2 regions of the Ochrobactrum vermis genome follow, and region 2 is predicted to be linked to the other one. Evidence: riboswitches for the same ligand, from Rfam matches in the RefSeq annotation. Region 2 holds a riboswitch; the other holds the start of a gene.

The links. Region 2 has a riboswitch for S-adenosylmethionine ahead of metA (homoserine O-acetyltransferase MetA). Riboswitches for the same ligand answer to the same signal wherever they lie in the genome.
Region 1: another riboswitch for S-adenosylmethionine. It lies ahead of CQZ93_RS01705 (O-succinylhomoserine sulfhydrylase); the one in region 2 lies ahead of metA (homoserine O-acetyltransferase MetA).

What each region holds. Positions count from the first base shown of each region.
Region 1 covers NZ_PCOC01000001.1:368,747-375,878, forward strand. The annotation lists gene CQZ93_RS01685 (aspartate aminotransferase family protein) at 1-844, shown strand, start outside; gene argF (ornithine carbamoyltransferase) at 849-1,775, shown strand; gene CQZ93_RS01695 (Hsp33 family molecular chaperone) at 1,777-2,805, shown strand; gene apaG (Co2+/Mg2+ efflux protein ApaG) at 2,876-3,268, opposite strand; gene CQZ93_RS01705 (O-succinylhomoserine sulfhydrylase) at 3,522-4,715, opposite strand; SAM riboswitch at 4,807-4,886, opposite strand; gene CQZ93_RS01710 (2'-deoxycytidine 5'-triphosphate deaminase) at 5,183-6,274, shown strand; gene CQZ93_RS01715 (GlxA family transcriptional regulator) at 6,329-7,132, shown strand, end outside.
Region 2 covers NZ_PCOC01000002.1:1,427,818-1,434,949, forward strand. The annotation lists gene CQZ93_RS20990 (glycoside hydrolase family 25 protein) at 1-902, shown strand, start outside; gene CQZ93_RS20995 (MFS transporter) at 1,038-2,204, shown strand; gene metA (homoserine O-acetyltransferase MetA) at 2,149-3,069, opposite strand; SAM-I-IV-variant riboswitch at 3,112-3,221, opposite strand; gene CQZ93_RS21005 (copper homeostasis protein CutC) at 3,360-4,082, opposite strand; gene CQZ93_RS21010 (ROK family protein) at 4,079-5,029, opposite strand; gene CQZ93_RS21015 (VOC family protein) at 5,113-5,889, opposite strand; gene CQZ93_RS21020 (DUF899 domain-containing protein) at 5,928-6,653, opposite strand; gene CQZ93_RS21025 (MarR family winged helix-turn-helix transcriptional regulator) at 6,748-7,132, shown strand, end outside.

The sequences.
Region 1 (7,132 bases), on a different contig from region 2:
ACGTTTTCGCATTGTGACCTTTGAAGGCGCCTTCCATGGCCGTACGCTGGCCACGATTGCGGCTGGCGGTCAGGCCAAGTATCTCGAAGGCTTCGGGCCGAAGGTCGATGGTTTCGATCAGGTTCCGTTCGGCGATGAAGCGGCATTGCGCGCCGCTATTACCGATGAAACCGCAGGGATACTGCTCGAGCCCGTGCAGGGTGAAGGCGGTCTGCGCGGCTTCCCAGAAGAATTTATGCGCATGCTGCGCCAGATTTGCGACGAAAAAGGCCTTCTGTTGATCCTCGATGAAGTGCAGACGGGCGTTGGCCGCACCGGCAAGCTGTTTGCGCATGAATGGGCGGGCATTAGACCGGACATCATGGCTGTCGCCAAAGGCATCGGCGGCGGTTTCCCGATGGGTGCCTGCCTTGCAACCGCTGAAGCAGCCAAGGGTATGACCGCCGGCGTTCACGGCACGACCTATGGCGGCAATCCGTTGGCCATGGCTGTCGGCAATGCGGTGCTTGATGTTGTTCTGGCTGATGGTTTTCTTGAAAATGTTCAGTCAACCGCTCTGGTCATGAAACAGGGGCTTGCTTCCATCATTGATCGCTACCCGAACATCGTTTCCGAAATTCGTGGTCGCGGTCTGCTTATCGGCATCAAATGCGTGGTACCGAACGCCAGCCTCATTCAGGCTCTTCGCGATGAGCACTTCTTGAGTGTTGGTGCCGGTGACAATGTGGTTCGCTTGCTTCCTCCGCTGGTTACGACACCGGAAGAAGCGCGCGAAGCGCTGAAGCGCATCGAAATGGCGGTCGAACGGCTCGCAACTGCAAATCCGATCAGCAAGACGGCGTGATATCATGGCTAACGATAACGGGATCAAACACTTTATCGACCTCTCCGCTGTTCCGGCGTCGGAGCTTCGCGCAATCATGGAAGATGCCAAGGCGCGCAAAGCGCGCCTGAAGGCGGGAGAAATAGAAAGCCCCTTTGCAGGCAAAGTGCTTGCGATGATCTTCGAAAAGCCGTCCACGCGTACGCGCGTGTCGTTCGATGTGGGTATGCGCCAGCTTGGTGGCGAGACAATTATGCTGACCGGTTCGGAAATGCAGCTCGGGCGCAGCGAAACCATTGCGGACACGGCGAAGGTCTTGTCGCGCTATGTCGATGCGATCATGATCCGCACCACGTCGCATGAGCGCATGCTGGAACTTGCTGAATATGCGACCGTCCCTGTCATTAATGCACTGACGGATGATACGCACCCTTGTCAAATCATGGCTGACGTTCTTACATATGAGGAACATCGCGGCCCGATCAACGGCAAGACCTTTGCCTGGATGGGGGATGGCAATAATGTCCTCCACTCATTGGTCGAAGCTGCGGCGCGTTTTGATTTCAACGTCAATATCGCAACGCCGGAAGGCAGTGAACCCAAGTCGCAATATGTCGATTGGGCGAAAGCGAACGGCGCGAGCATCATGTCCACCATCGACCCGGAATGGGCGGTAAACGGTGCGGATTGCATCGTGACCGATACATGGGTGTCGATGGGGCAGGAAGACCATGCACGCGGCCACAACGTTTTCATGCCCTATCAGGTCAATGCGCGACTGATGGCAAAAGCTGACCCGAAGGCGCTTTTCATGCACTGCCTGCCTGCCCATCGCGGCGAGGAAGTGACGGATGAAGTGATCGATGGACCGCAATCGGTCGTATTCGATGAAGCGGAAAACAGGCTTCACGCCCAGAAAGCCATTCTGGCCTGGTGTCTGCAAGGAGCATAATTTGGCTGATAAGACCAGCAACGAGCATACCGAAGTCGAAAACATTCAGGTCAATCTGGGCGATTTCGACTTCGCAGGCGATGACGCCGTTGTGCCCTTTCAGGTGGAAGGACTCGACGTGCGTGGTCGCGCGGTTCAGCTTGGCACGAGCATCGACGGCATTCTGAAACGTCATAATTATCCGGAAGAAGTTGCCCGTCTGCTGGCGGAGGCAACTGTATTAACCGTGCTGCTCGGCACGTCGCTCAAATTCGAAGGCAAGTTCATCTTCCAGACGCAGTCCGACGGTCCGGTCGACATGCTGGTGGTTGATTTCCGTACTCCACGTTCGGTGCGTGCCTATGCGCGTTTCGATGAGGAGCGCTTGAAGGATGCGATTGCAGCCCATAAGACGAAGCCCGAGGAGCTGCTCGGGCGCGGCACGCTTGCCTTCACTGTGGATCAGGGCACTTATACCCAGCGCTATCAGGGTATCGTTGCGCTGGATGGTTCGACATTGGAAGAAATCGCCACGACCTATTTCCGTCAGTCGGAACAGATTCCGACCGACCTGAAGCTGAGTGTGGCCAAGCTTGTCGAGCGCGGTGCCGATGGAAAACCTGTCGAACAGTGGCGTGCCGGCGGACTGATCATTCAGTTCCTGCCGGAATCCGAACTGCGCGCCCGCATGCCGGATCTGCCGGGAGGAGATGAGGATGAAGCCGAAGTCGCCCTCCATCCTGAAGACGACGCGTGGGATGAAGCTCGTTCACTGGTCGGGACGATTGAAAGTTCGGAACTGACAGACCCGCAAGTGGGCTCTGAACGGCTGCTTTACCGCCTGTTTCATGAACGCGGCGTACGCGTCTTCGATTCTCTGCCGGTACTGGACGAGTGCTCATGCTCGCGGGAAAAAATTTCCGGCGTATTGTCAGGCTTTACGGCTGAGGAAATTGCGGAAAGCGCGGACAACGGCAAGATTTGCGTCACCTGTGAATTCTGTTCGAAACGCTATGAGTTTGATCCGGCGGAGTTCGTGCAAAAGGCCTAAGCTGATCTTATTGCAAGCAAAGGAATGGCTCGCTGCTGGTCGTGGCGAGCCATTTCTATATGGACTTAACTTAATTCAAAGTGCGTCTTTGTTCGGGAATATCGAGCGAGAAAGCGGGGATGTCCACGTCGAACAGGCTGTCGCCGGAACCCTGCATCTGATAGCGCCCCACCATAACGCCAGAGGTGGTCGTTAGCGGGCAGCCCGAAGAATACTGAAATGAATCGCCTGGTTCGAGGGTTGGCTGTTCGCCAACCACGCCTGATCCGCGCACTTCCTCGACATACCCGTTCGCATCGGTAATCTGCCAGTAACGCGAACGCAGCTGCACGGTTTCGGCGGAATTGTTGGCTATGGTTATGCGATAGCCCCAGACATAACGGTTTTCATCGGGTTCGGACTGATCTTCCAAATAGAAAGGTTCGACCGAAACTTCGATCCCCCGCGTTACCGCTCTGTACATGCACACCCGCCCTACATTCGCATCGGTCTTGGCACTTGCAATCTGGCGAGGCCGGATAGCATAGGTGCTTTTTACTCAACGGTTCGCCGGTTTTGTTCATGGGAGCCGTTATTGATCCACCTATCGCTAAAGTTGCGGGGGAGGTCAATAATTCGGGTCGGTAAATGTGCGGCAATTGCCGGAATGTTCCGGCAATTGCATCGTTTGAGCCTCGGTTTGCAGCCTAAATGCCACAATATCGAGAAGCGAGTGTTCAGCGAGCGATCTTCAGTGCTGCTTCCACGTCTTCCACGAGGTCCTCAGTATCTTCTAGGCCGAGCGAGATTCGCAGCAGACCGTCCGAAATGCCCAGCTCCGCTTTCGCTTCATCGGAAAGGTTTTTGTGCGTGGTGGTTGCCGGGTGGGTAATAAGGCTTTTTGCGTCACCCAGATTGTTGGAGATGCTGAAAACCTGCAAGGCATTCTGGAACTTGAATGCCGCATCCTTGCCGCCTTCCAGTTCGAGAGCGATAAGCGTCGAACCGCCGGTCATCTGCTTGGCGATAATGTCGGCTTGCGGGTGATCTGCCCGTCCCGGATAGATCACGCGTTTCACGCCCGGCTTGCCGGCCAGGAAGTCGGCAACCGCAGTTGCGGACAGTGTTTGCTGGCGTACGCGTACGGAGAGCGTTTCAAGACCCTTCAGCATGATCCATGCATTGAACGGGCTGAGGCCCGGACCTGTATGACGGAAGTAGTCCTGCAGGGTGTTTTCAATCCATTCACGATCGGAGAGGACGACGCCCCCAAGGCAGCGTCCCTGACCGTCGATATGCTTGGTTGCAGAGTAAACGACGATATGTGCACCCAGCTCCAGAGGCTTCTGGAAAAGCGGCGTGGCGAAAACATTGTCGACGATCAGTTTGGCGCCCGCTTCATCGGCGACCTGCGCTACGGCGGCAATGTCGATGATTTCGAGCGTCGGATTGGACGGGCTTTCAAGGAACATCACCTTGGTGTTCGGGCGAACAGCCGCTTTCCAGTTTTCAATATCGGAGCCGTCGATGATCGAAATCTCGACGCCGTACTTCGGCAGAATTGTCTCAACGATGTAGCGACATGAACCGAAGACAGCGCGCGCAGAAATCACGTGATCACCGGCCTGCACCTGGCACAGAATGGCTGCTGCGACCGCTGCCATGCCGGATGCAGTGGCGCGCGCCTCTTCAGCGCCTTCCAGCGCGCACATGCGCTTTTCAAACATATCCGTGGTCGGGTTGGCATAACGCGAATAGATGAAACCCGGATCCTCACCCTTGAAGCGCGCTTCGGCGGCTTCGGCATTGGGATAAAGGAAACCCTGCGTCAGAAACATGGCTTCCGACATTTCGGCAAACCCGGAACGCAACGATCCGGCATGCACAAGTTCAGTTGCAGGGCGAAATTTACGGGTATTCTCAGTCGTCATTTTTCCAACCTGTCGAAAGCTGGTCGGCCGGGGCAGGATAGTCGAGCCTCGGCGGCCAATAAAAAACCGGCCTTGCGAAAACGCAAAAGGCCGGTAACGAACCGCGGCCTTTTTTAGCGAATTCTTTAACGTGGCTGCAAGCCGGCCGGCCAAATCACCACGGAACACTTTTCCATTATGCCTGTTGAGTAGAGCCGTCAATGCCGAAACAGTCTCATTTCGGGAAAAGTACATCCCGTACGTCCCGATAATACTCGGATTCCTGCGGAAAACCCGGTTTCAGGCTGCTCCAAGGGTTGGCATTGACGCTGCGACCGGTCAATGGTCTTTGTCAAGTAATGCTACGGCATCGGCCCAAAAATCGATTTCGATTTTTGGAAAGTACGATGCATAGATTCTAACAGTTAGAGCGACCTTTATGCGTCCAAACGGACGCACGGCGCTCTAGGCTACGGAGTGTCGGGTTGATGGTGCAGAAAGATGCTGGAATTCTGGCGGATGCGGATATTTCCGCGCTGTTTGAAAGCGGTTTGCTGGCGTCTCCACGCCCCCTTGATCCTGATCAGATACAGCCTGCAAGCCTCGATCTGAGGCTCGGTGCAAAAGCGTATCGTGTCCGCGCCTCCTTCATGCCGGGTCCCGGTACGCCGGTCATCGATAAGCTGGAACGTCTGAAGCTGCACGAGATCGACCTGACTGCTGGTGCAGTGCTTGAAACCGGTTGCGTTTATATCGTCCCGCTCCTCGAAGGCCTGGCGCTGTCGCCAGACCTCTCGGCATCGGCAAATCCGAAAAGTTCAACGGGCCGCCTGGATATCTTCACCCGCGTTATTGCTGACGGGGCGCAGGAATTCGACAAGGTGCCTGCGGGATACAACGGCCCCCTTTATCTGGAAGTCAGCCCGCGCACATTCCCGATCGTCGTGCGCACGGGTTCGCGCCTGTCGCAAATACGCTTCCGCAAGGGGCGGGCCCAGCTTGACGAGGCAGAACTCGCTGCACTGCACAATGCGGAAACGCTGGTTGCGGCCGAGATGCCGAATATCTCCGGCGGTGGCATCGCCCTTTCGGTTGATCTTTCGGGCGGTCCTGACAGGCTGATCGGTTATCGCGGCAAGCACCATACGGCTGTGGTCGATGTGGACAAGCGTGCCGCGCACGACATTCTTGATTTCTGGGAGCCCATCTACGATCGGGGCGCGCGTGAACTCGTGCTTGATCCGGATGAATTCTATATTCTCGTTTCGCGTGAGGCTGTGCACGTTCCGCCGCTTTATGCGGCTGAAATGACGCCGTTCGATCCACTGGTCGGCGAGTTCCGGGTTCACTATGCAGGCTTCTTCGATCCGGGCTTTGGACATAGCGCTGCAGGTGGCACCGGCAGTCGTGCCGTTCTGGAAGTCCGCAGCCACGAAGTTCCGTTCATTCTGGAGCACGGACAGATCGTTGGGCGCCTCATTTACGAGCACATGCTGCATCGCCCTTCAGCACTTTACGGCGTCGATCTCGGCTCCAACTATCAAGCGCAGCAGTTGAAGCTTTCCAAGCATTTTCGTTGACTATATCAGCCTCCTCCAAGCAGATATAGTTTTGGGCGGAGGAGAGCGACCTAAGTGACCAATGGAATTGAACGGGATCAGGTCAAGAAGCTGCAAGCGGCAACAGATGTCCCGCAACGCAGGCTATCGGTTGGTATTGTTGCGCTACCGGGCTTTACGCTGAGTGCACTGAGCCTTTTCCTCGATCCTTTTCGCCTTGCTGCCGATGATCGCGACAAGAGCCGTCAGATACGCTGTGCGTGGAAAATCTGCACGCTATCGGGGGCTCCTGTTACGTCCAGTTCCGGTATGGTGATCGAGCCAACCGCTCCTATCGGCGAACTCGACGATTGTGACTATGTCGCAGTTGTCGGCGGATTGCTCGCGCAATATCGGCCGCGACAACAGGCGCTGGTCGATCTTATCAAGCGCGCCGACCGACGTGGAAAGACCGTGGTTGGTCTTTGCACGGCTGCCTTTCTGCTGGCGGAAGCCGATCTTCTGCCAGATCGCAATTGCTGTGTGAGCTGGTTCCATCGCGACGATTTTCTGGAGCTTTTCGACGGTTATAGCGCTGATACGACCAGCCTGTTTCACCGGAGCGGAAGACACTTCACCTGCGCGGGTGGGTTAGGTACGGCATCGCTGGCGCTTTCAATCATACAGACCGAGATTTCCGAGGAACTGGCGCGCAAGAGCGCATCCATTCTTATGATCCCCTATGAGCTAGTGCGCTCCGAGCAGCCTGCCTTGAGCTTCAACGGCGTGCGCTCGCCGATGATCCGCAAGGCAATACGGATTTTCGAAGAAACACTGGAAGACCCTGTGCCGATGATCGACGTTGCGCGTCGGCTGGGAATTTCCGTTCGTCAGATGGAA
Region 2 (7,132 bases):
GCGCACCACAGCCAATGCCCGCAGCGGGGCAGGAAGAAGTCCTGGCGTGGGCCGGTCCTATACCTGATGCAGGTCCATTCAAGGCTGCGCCGCCTGCGCCCGTTACGCCACAGCCGCAGCTACAAGAACGACCACAGGCGCGCATCTCGGTTCCAAAACCGGAAGTCGCAGCCTATCCGCCAGTACGCCTTACACCGCAAGAACGGTCGAAAATCTATAGTCACCGTTTCCGTGACGCGAAACCGATCAATTTCGGACGCTCTTCTCCGCGCAAGCTGGCAGTGCACGGCGTGGATGTATCTCGCTGGCAGGGCGATATCAACTGGGTGAAACTGCGCACGCAAGGGGCAAACTTCGCCTATATCAAGGCAACCGATGGCGGCGACCATCTTGATCCTAAGTTCCGCGAGAACTGGCGCGAAGCGAAAGCGGCAGGCATCAAACGCGGCGCATACCACTTTTTCTATTGGTGTCGTGTAGCAAGCCAGCAGGCCGACTGGTTCATTCGCAACGTTCCGAAGGAAGCCGACGCGCTTCCACCTGTCATCGATGTCGAATGGAACGGCGATTCCTCCTGCAAGCGGCGGCCTTCTCCGGCGCAGGTGCGGGAAAAAATGCAGGTCTTTATGGACAGGCTGGAGCAGCATTACGGCAAACGGCCAATCATCTATACCGCACCGGATTTCTATGATGACAATCTGAAAGGCGCCTTCACCAACTATCCATTCTGGCTGCGTGCCGTAGCCCAGCATCCATCCAAGGTCTATCCGGGTCGCCCGTGGACATTCTGGCAGTATTCGGGATCGGGGCTGTCACAGGGCGTCAACGAAAAGATCGACCTGAATGTCTTTCACGGGTCGGAAGACGACTGGCACAGGTGGCTGGCGCGCGCCGCCAGCTAGAGCACTTCCAGTTTGGATGTTATGAGATCATATCAGGGATAACCGAAGCTTTGCCTCGAAACCCGGCATGCAACACCGCCATGCCGGGCCATTTTTGCTGCCCGCATGGTGTTACCATGAAAGGGAATGGCAAATATGGACGTTCGGTTATTTGTGCTGGCGCTAGCAACTTTCGTTACCGGTACCGCCGAGAATATCATCGTTGGCATTCTTCCGGGCATCGCCCCCGGTTTGAACGTTTCGGTCAGTGCTGCCGGGCAACTGACTTCCGTTTTCTCGATCACCTTTGCTCTCACTGCACCACTGGCACTCATCCTCACGACGCGGTTTGAGCGGAAAGTCATTCTGATCACTGCGCTGATTGTTTTCATTGCAAGCAATATTATTGCAAGCATCAGCCCCAATTATCTCATCCTGTTTGCCACTCGTATGTGCATGGCTGCTGCAAGCGCAGTCGTTTGTCTGATTGCCACAATGCTGGCGACGGAACTGGTCAGCCCTGCGATGCGCGGACGCGCCATCGGGATCATATTCATGGGGATCAGCGGATCTATGGTGGCAGGCGTTCCTGCAGGAATGCTCGTCAATGGGTTGTTGGGCTGGCGCGCGGTATTCGTCGGTCTGGCTTTGATGGCAGCTCTGGTTCTGCTTTTGTCATCACGTTCATTGCCCCGCGCAGGACGCAGCCTACGCGGCTTGCCGCCCTATATACCGCACCTGAAATCTGTCAGACTGGTATCCGCACAACTGGTTTCCATCCTGATGATCGGCGGTCATTTCGTAGTATTCGCCTATCTCGCGCCATACCTTTTGGAAGCAGTGCACATCTCTTCTCGAAACGTTATCTGGGCAATGATGGCCTTCGGTGTAGCTGGAATGACCGGAGGTTACCTCGGAGGGTTGCTTGTTGACAAGTTGTCGCCGCGGCTGGCTATCGTGCTGACGCCCCTTCTCTATCTGACGGCCCTGGTGGCGATGCCGCTCGCGACAGGGTCCAGTGCCGTTTTCGGTGCGGTGCTAATGATCTGGGCCTGTGTCAGTTGGATGATATCGCCCGTCGTCCAAAGCTTTCTCATCACAACCGATCCCGCAACCGCTGATGCCGGTGTCGGGATCAATCTGTCGGCCATGCATATAGGCGTTGCGCTCGGCACTGCTACGGGCGGGCTTGCATTGCAACGCTTGTCCTTGCAAGCCCTGCCCTGGATCGGGTGTATTCTGGTCGCGCTTTCGCTGTTGTGCGCTCTTAACGCTTCCCGATATTTTCCAGGTCGTAAGACGTCGATTGATACATCTCGTTGATCCAGTTCCCGAATAGAAGGTGCGCGTGGCTGCGCCAGCGATTTTCCGGCTGGCGCGTCGCGTCGTCACCGGGGAAATAATTCGCAGGAACCTTCGTTTCAGGCTGAGCCTGAATGTCACGGAAATACTCATCCGCAAGCGATGTGGTGTCATATTCCACGTGATTGAACATATGCAGTGAACGATGATCCGGATCGTCAAGCAGGCACAGCCCCGTCTCCGGACTATCGACCAGCACTTTCAGATCGCTATTGGCCGGAATGTCGCTCTTGCGCACTTCGGTCCAGCGCGAAACCGGGATTTTGAAATCGTCCGAAAAGCCGCGAAGGTAAGGCGATGACGGCGCAAGGTTGCGCTGGCTATAGACGCCTGACGCCTTTCCCGGCAGTTCATACTTGCCCATGCCATGGAAATGATGGACCGCAGCTTGCGCGGCCCAGCATATATTCAGAGTGCGGTGCACATGGGTCTGCGTCCAGTTGAAGACACGCTGCATTTCGTCCCAGTAGGTGACTTCCTCAAATTCGAGACGTTCGACCGGAGCCCCCGTGATGACAAAGCCGTCAAAGCGTTGGTCCTGTACTTCCTCCCACGGCTGATAGAAGGATAGCATGTGATCGGCAGGCGTGTGGCGTGCCACATGATTGGTTATACGAACAAGGGTCAGCTCGACCTGCAGCGGAGTTGCTCCGAGAAGGCGGGCAATCTGCGTCTCGGTGGTGACCTTGTTCGGCATCAGGTTGAGCAGACCGATCTTCAGCGGACGAATATCCTGACGGACGGCATCTGCTTCGCGCATGACCATAACGCCCTCAGCCTGGAGAACACTGGTTGCAGGCAGATCATCAGGAATTTTAATCGGCATGTCGCGTCGGTCCCTAGTTTATGTTGGAGCGGACGCGAGTGGCTCTATCCGTTTATTTGCCGGTTGGGCCACATCCTCTCTTTACAGAGAGTACCACCTTGCCCGGAGAGGCAGGTTGGCGTTGGGCGTCGCCCCAACTCTTGATGTAATGTCACTTCTACTCAAACTCTTTCGGGGTGGCAATAGGGTTTGAGCTTCACCTTAAAGTGTAGGAGAAATTTCGGCTTCGCGAACCAAACGGTTCGCGGATTTTACACTCACAGACACGCCGAATTTGGAATGAACACCCTTTAAATGTCTGCAAATGCGGCTTTCAAAGCACTCACATGCTGAGCCGATGTCCGATATGATTGTTCTGCAGCAAAACCGAAGGCGATAGCACGAGAATCCTTCTCATCGAGCAAAACACGGCATGAAGCATGAACTTCCGTTGCGCCAGTTGCGTCCACTATTCGACCAACATTCTTGGCGTTGATGCCGCTGCCGGGCATGATGCTGATGCGCCCGCGCGCCATTTCAGCCAGCATTCGCAGCCTATCCAACCCCTCTTCCGCAGTTTGTGACAGGCCAGACGTCAGGATGCGCTCGAAACCAAGTGCAATTGCCTGTTGTAGTGCAGCCGTCATATCCGGAACCAGATCGAAAGCGCGATGGAGCGTCGTTCCAAGACCTTTTGCCTCTGCAGCCAATCTTTCCAACATGGCGACATCGAGAGAACCATCGTTCCGCGAAGCACCGACAACGACACCGGCCAAACCAGCACTTCTGGCGTTGCCTATGTCGGACACCATTAGGGCTTCATCTTCGGTTGAAAAGCAGAAGTTGCCCGCGCGTGGTCTGATCATTGCGTAAACCGGAATTGGTGCTTTCGAGGCAAGTTCCATCAATGCCTGCGAGGGCGTCAAGCCGCCCAGTTCGAGCGCAGAACAGAGCTCGATGCGATCCGCACCGCCTTCGATTGCCGACCGCAAGCCCCCAGCGCTATCCACGCAGACTTCAAGTAACACGCTCACGTCTGATGTCCCAATATCGCTGCCCCCACCAAACCACCATCGCTTCCGAATATACCCGGAACAACTAACGGCTTGTCAGTCTTTCGCAGAATTCTGGCTCTCACCGCCGTGTCAAGCGCCGAAACCAGCTCTGATGCGGTAGCAAGTCCTCCGCCTACCGGAATGATCGAAGTACCGGTTATATTGACAACGGCGGCAAGCGGATCAGCAACGAGTTGCAGATAGGCAGTAATTGTCCGTCTCGCCTCCTGATGGCCTTCCAGCCATTCCTGCAAGACTCTATGGCTACTTGCTTCCACATCGTTCAGAAACTGATGCAACCTTTCGATCCCGCGTGCACCACCAATCGTATCGACACAACCGCTTTGCCCGCAACCGCAATTGAAGCGTGGGACCAGCACAGTTTGTCCGTCGATTTCTACAGAAGTGTTGAGGATCGGGCCGTGCCCCCATTCGCCAGTCAAGCCGCCTTTACCTCGAACCAACCGGCCATCGACAACAAGCCCGCCACCAACGCCTGTACCCAGCACTGCGCAGAAGACAATCTCATGCCCTTTACCAGCACCTTCGATTGCCTCGGCAAGGGCGAGGCAATCGGCATCATTGGCGGCGATCACCTGTCGTTGCAATCGCTCGCCAAGTTCAAAGCTCAGCCTGTGACTGGTAATGCAAGGGATGTTGGCCGAGAAAGCGGTACTTGTATCCGGATCAACCAATCCGGCAATAGAAAGTGCAAGTGGCCCATCGTCGTCCGATGCATGAATACGAAGCGCGGTTTCCAATGCGTCACCGAATTCTTGCCAACTGTTTGCCGGGGTAGGCAGCTTTTCAAGAAGTTCGATATTTCCGGGATAGGTCGAGCGCGCCAGCCGAATGAAAGATCCGCCAACATCTGCGGCGAACACAGTTCCAGCCCGTTGAGACTGATGCATCCTTCTGTCGTGCATGATCGATCTTCCGCCGATACGTTTCGATGTTCCATCCAATCATCGCAAATGTACCGGCAGTCAATCGCGCGGCGCAATCTATCCTACGGTTTCGGCGCTACAAGCGAGATGTTCACACCTTGCGGGTCCTTGCATTGAACAACCCATTCGCCGTTCGGAACTTCCATCGGCTCTTGCAAAACCGCTCCGCCCAGAGACTTGACCCTGCTGGCAGCATCTTTCACGCCGTCGACCATGAAGTAGAAACCCCATCCAACTCGCGTGCCGGCAGGTGCGGTCATGATACCGCCATGGTCAGCGCCATCGACACTGAACACCTTGTAGTTTCCCATAGGCCCCATGTCGAAATTGCGTGAAAGCTTCCAACCAAACACTTTCTCGTAGAAGGGAAATACCGTCTCGCAATTCTGAGCGTATAGTTCGTGCCAGCCTGGATGTCCCGGTTTGCGCGAACCGAGGTCAGCCGGTGGCGGCATATCATCCTTCGGCTGGAAGAGCGCGAAAACACCACCTTGCGGGTCTGACACGATCGCAAACCGACCAATGTCCGGGATATCCTGCGCGGCCCTCAGAACCTTGCCGCCCTCCGCCTCGACTTTCCGGGAATATTCATCGGCATTTGTCACACCGACATAACCGATCCAGCCCGGTTCGCCTCCACAATCCTCCTTTGGCATATCCGCCATCGACATCATGCCTGCAATCATGCATCCGGGGACTTCGAACAACGTATATTTCATGCCGGGAACACCGGCGTCTTTCGCAGTCCAGCCGACGACTTTCGTATAAAAATCCTGTGCGTTTTCAGCGTCTGTTGTCATGAGTTCGTACCAGACGAACGGAGAAGAACCGTTTTTCATTGAATGTACTCCCTTGGATTTTGTTCGCGTTCGAACAATCAGCCGCAACAGCTATGTTTGGAAGCCTGCGCCTCATATTCATCGTGCCGCTTGACGAAATGCATCGTGCTGTTTTCATTTCGGCCCTTGGGCGCGCGATCAAGGATCATCAGCGTACCGACCCATTCTTCAATGCCGCGGGCATAGCTTGAATAGGTGTGATAGATTGCGCCACTTTCGTCCTTGTAGAAAGCGCTCATGCCGTGCAGCTCTTCGAAAGCATCTTCTGCGGCCAGCTTTTCGAAGTTGTAGAAAACACGATTGTTCTCGAGTTCATCCTTCGTAAAGGAGACGTGATAATCAAAATTGAAATCGCCGCCTCCAGACGAAACCCACGGGAAATGCCAGCCCATCCGCTTCTTGTAGGCTTCCAGCTTTGCCAGCGGTCCGCGCGAAACGGCGACAAGCGTGACGTCGTGATTGTTGAGATGTGTTACCGCGCCGTCAAGATTATCGGCCAGGAACGAACATCCTGTGCAACCTTGATCCCAGTCGGGGCCGAACATGAAATGATAAATCAGCAACTGACTGCGCCCGTCGAACAGATCGGAAAGCGATTTCCGACCTAAAGGCGTATCGAATGTGTAGTTCTTATCGACCTTGACCCAAGGCAGAGCCTGCCGCTCACGATTAACCTTGTCGCGCAGATGAGTGGCTTCTTTTTCGCTTGCCAGAAGCGCGCGCCGCGCTTCAAGCCAGACTTCTCGGGATACGACATCATTCATGGTGCAAGCCCTCCTCCGGCTTTTGCCCCGTGTCTATGCCCAGATATCAATGTTCCTGCTTGACGATTTACATTGATATCAATATTAATAATGCATGTCAAATAGCCTCGATGTACCGTTTGAAACAACACTTCTGGTTCGCGATACCTGCCTTTGTTTGCATGTTCAGCGCGCTGCACGCGCTCTCGCCCGCCGCTTTGACGATGCCCTGCGCCCGGTAGGGCTGACCAATGGCCAGTTCTCGTTGATGATGGCGCTTAATCGCCCGGCACCGCCACCGATGAAGCCGGTTGCCGAACTCTTGGCTATGGACCAGACGACTTTGACAGCAGCCTTGAAGCCATTGCAGCGGCAGGGCTGGGTGGAGATCGTCGTCAACCCGGACGACAGGCGCGAGCGTTTATTACAGCTCACACCCGAGGGAAAGGCCGCTCTTGCAGCTGCCGTGCCTATATGGAAGGCCACGCATGCGGATATCG